One region of the Asanoa sp. WMMD1127 genome, then DNA from elsewhere that is predicted to be linked to it. Evidence: riboswitches for the same ligand, from Rfam matches in the RefSeq annotation. Region 1 holds a riboswitch; the other holds the start of a gene.

Region 1 (3,202 bases):
GGCCCGCGGCTCGGCACGAGGCAGGGTCTGGCCGGCGCATCAACGCGGCCCGCGCCGCGCCCGGCGGCCGGGCGCGGCACCTGACTACTTGCGGTTCTCGGCCAGCCAGCGCTCGGCGAAATCGACTGCGGCCCGTTGCGACATGAGCCGGCTGAGCGCGCCGCCGACCCGTCCCGACCGGACCACGCCGGTCGCGTCGAAGTCGGCGCCGAGCAGCTCGAAGTCGCCCTCGTCGAGGTCGACGTCGTCCCACCAGACCCACTCGCGGCCGCCGTCGGGGGTCAGCACCGCCGCGCCGAGCCGGGCCGTCGGCGGGGTCGGCTGACGATATTCGGCCAGGTGCAGCGAGGTGTTGGACTCGTGGCCGACGCCGAGCAGCAGCACGTCGCCGTCCAGCCCGTAGATCTTGCCCAGCGGCGAGTCGGGCCCGAGCATGCCGGATCGCGGCTGCCCGTAGACCACCTCGGTGGCCAGCCGGCCCAGCGCCGCGAACGAGACCTGCGGGTGGTCGCTGCGCTGCGCGTCCGGCCAGGTGCGGACGAGCTCGGCGACCGCGCCCATCCACCGGCTCGGCGTCACGGCCGGGTCGAAGCCGGGCATGTGCTCGCGGATCACGGACCACCACCCCGGCGGTACGGGCGGGTTCTGCCACTCGGCCGGGTCGGAGTTGTCGGGCGTGTGGGTCGGCACGACCAGCGTCCCGTCGGGACCGAGCACGTCACGCAGCGCGAGCACCAACGCCTGCGGCCCGCCGGCGACGTAGCCGACCGGCTTGAGCGAGGCGTGCACGAGCAGCGTCGAACCGGGCCGCACGCCGAGCGCCGTCAGGTCGGCGGCGAGCGACTCGCGGGTGTGCGGCAGCCGTTCGGCGGCCTCGGCGGGGTGGCTGGTCACGAGGCGTCCGCGATCCGGGTGAGGATCGCCTGGGCCAGCACCTCGGGCTGTCGTTCGGTGATCCAGTGGTCGACACCGGGCAGCGGCAGGAAGCGGTAGTCGCCGGTCACGTGGTCGCCGGCGCCGGTGGCCGCGACCTGCCCGACGGCGACGTCCCGGTCACCCCAGACGTACGTCGTCGGCCGCTCGACCGGGCCGACCTTGGCCAGCTCCTCGATCACCAGGGCGCGGTACCAGTTGAGGGCCGCCGTCAGCGCGCCCGGCTCCAGCAGCGGCGCGGCGAACACCTCCACCTGGTCGCCGACGCCCGCGAGCACCGTGCGCAGGCCGGCGCCGCCGTCGCGGGTGAGCACGTGCTCGGCCTTGCCGACGGTCCGGAACAGGTCGATGTAGGACGAGCGCCGTTGCTGGTCGGCGTCGGTCAGCAGGGCGTGCGCGAAGGCGGCCGGGTGGGGCACCGAGACGGCGGTCAGCGAGCGGACGCGCTCGGGGTGCGCGGCGGCGAGCTGCCAGGCGACGAACGCGCCGAAGTCGTGCCCGACCACGTCGGCCCGGCCGCCGGCCAGCTCGTCGACGAACGCGACGGCGTCGGCGACACATTCGGCCTGGCGGTACGCGTCGACGCCGCTGGGCCGGGCGCCCGGCGAGTAGCCGCGCTGGTCGACCGCGAACGTGCGCAGGCCGGCCGCGGTGAGGAGCGGGGTCACGCCGGCCCAGGCGTGCCGGTTGGTCGGAAAGCCGTGCAGCAGGAGCACCGGCGGGCCACCGGGCGGACCACCCTCGGCGACCTCGAAACTGAGCCCCCGCGTCTCGATCCGCATGCGCGCGAGCGTACCTGTCGGCAGCGGTGTTAGCCTGGCGAGACAACTTCACATCCGACAGGGGAGCGCACAGCGCTGAGAGTGCGGGCAGTTTCCGCAGACCCTCGAACCTGATCTGGGTAATGCCAGCGCAGGGAGCTCGGTCTACTTCTCCAGCCGCGCCATGTCTCGGGCCATTCCGGGGCATGGCGTGCGTCTTCTCCTGGTTCACCGAACTGGGAGGCAATCACCGATGGCATCACACCGCTGGCGTACGGTCGACATCGTCGTCGCCGCCGTGCTGGGCGTCGCGTTCGGCGTCGTGTTCTGGGCCTGGGGCCTGCTCTACAACGGACCCGCCGACGCGATCCCGCTGCCCGCGCGCACGCTGCTCTACGGCGTCTGGCTGCTGCCCGCCGTGCTCGGCGCGCTGGTCGTCCGCAAGCCCGGCGCCGCGTTCTTCACCGAGACCGTCGCCGCGCTGGTGTCGGTCGCGCTCGGCACCACGTGGGGTTGGACCCTGGTGCTCCAGGGCCCGCTGGAAGGGCTCGGCGCCGAGCTCGTCTTCGCGCTGTTCGCCTACCGCGTCTACCGGCTGCCGGTGGCCGCCCTCGCCGGCGCGGCGGCCGGACTGGTGGCCGCGCTCTACGACGTCATCTACTGGTACCCCGGCAACTCGTGGGGCACCTTCGGCGTCCCGTACCTGGCGCTCACCGCGGCCAGCTCCCTGGTCATCGCCGGCGGCGGCGCCTGGCTGCTGACCCGGTCGCTGGCCAACACCGGCGTCCTCGACCGGTTCCCGGCCGGTCGCGAACGCGCGGCGGTCTGACCTGTCGTGAGCGCCGTCGAACTGCGCGGCTTCGGCTGGCGGCACGCCGGCCGCAAGGCGTGGGCGGTGCGCGGGGTCGACCTGCGCGTCGAGCGCGGCGAGCGGGTGCTGCTGCTGGGTCCGTCCGGGGCCGGCAAGAGCACCCTGCTGGCCGCCCTGGCCGGCCTGCTCGCCGACGACTCCGGTGAGCGCGAGGGCATCGCCGAGATCGACGGCCTGGACACCCGTAAGGCGCGGGAACGGGTCGGCATCGTCTTCCAGGACCCGGCGACCCAGCTGGTGATGTCGCGGGTCGGCGACGACGTGGCGTTCGGCCTCGAGAACCGGGGCGTCCCCCGAGACGAGATCTGGCCGCGGGTCACCGAGGCGCTGGCCGCGGTCGGCCTCGACCAGCCGCTGGACCGGTCCACCCATGCGCTCTCGGGCGGCGAGCAGCAGCGGCTCGCGCTGGCCGGCGCCCTCGCGCTGCGGCCGGACCTGCTGTTGCTCGACGAGCCGACGGCCAACCTGGACCCGGCCGGCGCGGCGCTGGTGCGGGCGTCGTTGCGCGACGCGGTGTCCCGGGACACCACCGTGATCATGGTCGAGCACCGGCTCGAGCCGATCGTGCCGCTGGTCGACCGGGTCGTCGTGCTGGCCCCCGGCGGTGGCGTGGTCGCGTCGGGGCCGCCGGCCGTCG
Region 2 (3,202 bases), 2.1 Mb from region 1:
ACCGCCCCAACGGCTGCGCGCCGGGTGAATAGGCGCTCCCGTCCCGGTCCGCCTACGTGGCTGCGGCCGGAAATCGCCGGAGCTTTCGACACGCCAACCGCTCGGCGTCGCATGCTTCTCTGCTTGTTCAGGTCTGCGTCCGCAGCGGTCGTCCAGAGTCGACGGCCTGCCGCCGAAACGGAACCGCCGCTTGCGTCTAATCTTCGACATATAACTGCGCGGATCTGGCATCCCGCAGTCGATGGCGGCTCTGATAACCATACGATTCGGTTTCGACAAGGGCCGGATTGGCCGCCACCGGCTTCGCCATTCAACGCTCAACCGGTCCGTTCGCGTCCGGCTCAGGAAGCGCGACCGAGTCGGGGCCATCTCCCCGGAAGCGGAGCTGATCGCCCCGGGCTCGACAGGACCGGCCGCGACGGGTTCGGCAGACGCGACCCGAGTCGAGGTCAGCCCACCGGACGGGACGCTGATCGCCGTGCGCTCGACAGGACCGGCCGTGCTCGGCCCGGCTAGGGATCGGCCAGCCGGCGGCGCACCCGCGGCACCCAGGCACCAGGCCCGAAACTCCGCATTCTCGCGGCGGAACTCGCTCGGCCGGCATCGCCGGGATGGGCTCGACCGTCCGAGCCGCTCTCAACCGCTGATCCCACGCCGCCAGCACCTCCGCGTCATCGGGAACATAACCATACGCGCGGCGCAACTTCCGAGCATGCCGCTGACCCAGACCCCATTCCCGATGCCGCGCATGCTCACGACGAAAATCCTCACCCGCGACCGAATAATTGCGCCGATTCCTATCCCGCACGGCGGCCGATTGAGCCGCCGGAAAGAGTTGGAGCTGCCGCATAGAAGAGTTGTCTCGAACGCCAGCTCACGCAGCCACCATTCGATCTCCCCGTAAATTCCGTCAGTGAAATTATCGCTGTGCCAAATCGGAAACCGCATGTAATCCATAGTAGACACTTGGCCTTCGGGTCGCGCGAGCGCCATCCGGCGTGAACAAGGTCGTTGTCGCGGCGAGTGCGCGGTGGTCTGTGAGTCGCTCGCCCTTGGGCGGACAACGGAGAGATTCGGCCGTGGTCTGGCGGCCTGGAGCGTAATGTCGACGGTAGGAGACCTGCGCCACCCTGGTTGACCGTGGGCGGTGCCGGTCACTAGCCTGCCGGAAGTCACAAACGGGAGCTCGGAGCACCGGGCTGAGAGGGCGGCTGAGGCGCCGCCGACCGTCGGAACCTGGTCCGGGTAATGCCGGCGTAGGGAGCGTCTGAAGGTGTCTCTTTCCTCGTCAACCGCCGTCGCCGAGTCGGCGGCCCCCACGCGCGCGCTCGGCTTCCGCGACACCGCGGGCCTCTTCGGCAGCCTCGGCGTCAGCCTGCTCCTGCCGGTGGCCGCCACCTTTGCCGTGCTGCCCGGCCGGCCGCTCGGCGTCACCGTCCTGGCCATCGTGGTCGGCGCCGTCATCGGCTCCCTGCTGCTGGGCCTCGGCGCGGCCGCCGGCGCGCGGGAGGGCGCGCCGACCATGGTCCTGCTGCGCGGTCTGCTCGGCCGCCGGCTCTCGTACCTGCCGACGGTGTTCAACCTCCTCCAGTGCGTCGGCTGGGCGACCTTCGAGATCTTCATCATCGCGTCCGCCGCCGCCCGGGTGCTGGACGCGCCGCGGTGGCCGTTCGTGCTGATCGGCGGCGCCGTGGCCACGCTGATGGCGCTGCGGCCGCTGGGCGCCTTCCGACTGCTGGCCCGCTACGCCGTCTGGGCCGCGCTGATCGCCGGCGCGTACCTGTTCGTCGAGGTGCTCCGGGCCTCACCCCAACCGCTGAGCGGCGACGGCGGCTCGTTCTGGACCTCGGTCGACCTGGTCATCGCGATGCCGGTCTCCTGGTTCCCGCTGGTGGCCGACTACACCCGCTACACCCGCAGCGGCCGGGCCGCGTTCGCCGGCGCCGCCGTGGGCTACGGCACCGCGACGATCGCCTGCTTCGTGCTGGGCGCGCTCGCCCTCGCCGCGTACGGGGCCGGCGGGCTGGACGTCGTCGACGCGCTGCTGGCGGTGCCCTTCGGCGCGGTGGCGCTGGCCGTGCTGGTGGTCGTCGAGGTCGACGAGGCGTTCGCCAACGTCTACTCCACCTCGGTGTCGGGCAACAACATCCTCGAGCGCGTCGACCGGCGGGTGCTCGCGGTGGCCGTCGGCGCCCTCGCCACGCTGCTGGCCCTGGCCGTCGACATCGTCTCGTACGAGCCGTTCCTGTTCCTCATCGGCGCGGTGTTCGTGCCGCTGGTCGCGGTCTTCGCCGTCGCCTACTTCGTGCTGCCGCGCGGCCGCTGGGACGTCTCCGCGACCGCGCCGTCGCGACCGTGGCTGCTGATCCCGTGGGCCGCCGGCTTCGTCGCCTACCAGCTGACCCTGCCGACGCTGTTCCCGTCGGCCGGCCAGGGCTGGACGGCCTGGTGGACGGCGCGCCAGGAGGACCTCGGCATCGATCCCGCCAACGGCTGGTCGGCGTCCCTGGTCAGCCTGGCGGTCGCGGCGGTGCTGACGGCGCTGTTCCTGCTGCCGGGCCGGCGCCGGGCGGTGGCGGCATGATCGGCCGGCTGCACGTGGTCACCTCCGCCGCGGGGGGCGCGGCGGCGCTCGCGGCCGTGCGGGCCGCGCTGGCCGGCGGGGCGCCGGTCGTCCAGGTCCGCACCAAGACGAGCGACGACCGGTCGCGGTACGCGTTCGCGCGTGAGGTGGTGCTGCTCTGCCGGGCGGCCGGGGCGCTGTGCATCGTCAACGACCGGGTCGACCTGGCGCTCGCCGCCCGGGCCGACGGCACCCACGTCGGCGCCGACGACCTGCCGGTCGAGGTGGTGCGCCGGATCGCGGGGCCGGCCCACCTGATCGGCGGCACCGCCCGGGATCCGGCGCGGGCGGCGGAGCTCGTCGCGGCCGGGGCGGACTACCTCGGCGTGGGTCCCGCGTTCGCGACCGTCACCAAGGACGGGCTGCCGGACCCCATCGGACCCGCCGGGGTCGGCGCGGTCGCGGCCGCCGTCAAGGTGCCGGTGATCGCGATCGGCGGCGTGACCGCGGCCCGGGTTCCGTCGCTGCGTGCCGCCGGCGCGCACGGTGTCGCGGTGGTGTCCGCGGTGTCGGACGCGCCCGACCCGGCAGCCGCGGCCGCGTCACTCCTGTCCGCACTGGACGGCGCCCGATGACCGT

Evidence for each region. A riboswitch is a leader RNA that binds a small molecule or an ion and turns the genes downstream of it on or off. The one in region 1 is predicted to bind thiamine pyrophosphate.
Region 2: linked by a shared signal. The riboswitch ahead of O7635_RS27400 (cytosine permease) and the one ahead of O7635_RS37580 (ECF transporter S component) in region 1 are both predicted to bind thiamine pyrophosphate.

What each region holds. Positions count from the first base shown of each region.
Region 1 covers NZ_JARUBP010000001.1:7,852,679-7,855,880, reverse strand. Annotated here, with positions in the region: gene O7635_RS37590 (AAC(3) family N-acetyltransferase) at 85-894, opposite strand; gene O7635_RS37585 (alpha/beta hydrolase) at 891-1,715, opposite strand; TPP riboswitch at 1,765-1,870, shown strand; gene O7635_RS37580 (ECF transporter S component) at 1,948-2,523, shown strand; gene O7635_RS37575 (ABC transporter ATP-binding protein) at 2,530-3,202, shown strand, end outside.
Region 2 covers NZ_JARUBP010000001.1:5,739,809-5,743,010, reverse strand. Annotated here, with positions in the region: gene O7635_RS27405 (MSMEG_6728 family protein) at 1-32, shown strand, start outside; TPP riboswitch at 1,169-1,280, shown strand; gene O7635_RS27400 (cytosine permease) at 1,274-2,584, shown strand; gene thiE (thiamine phosphate synthase) at 2,581-3,198, shown strand; gene thiO (glycine oxidase ThiO) at 3,195-3,202, shown strand, end outside.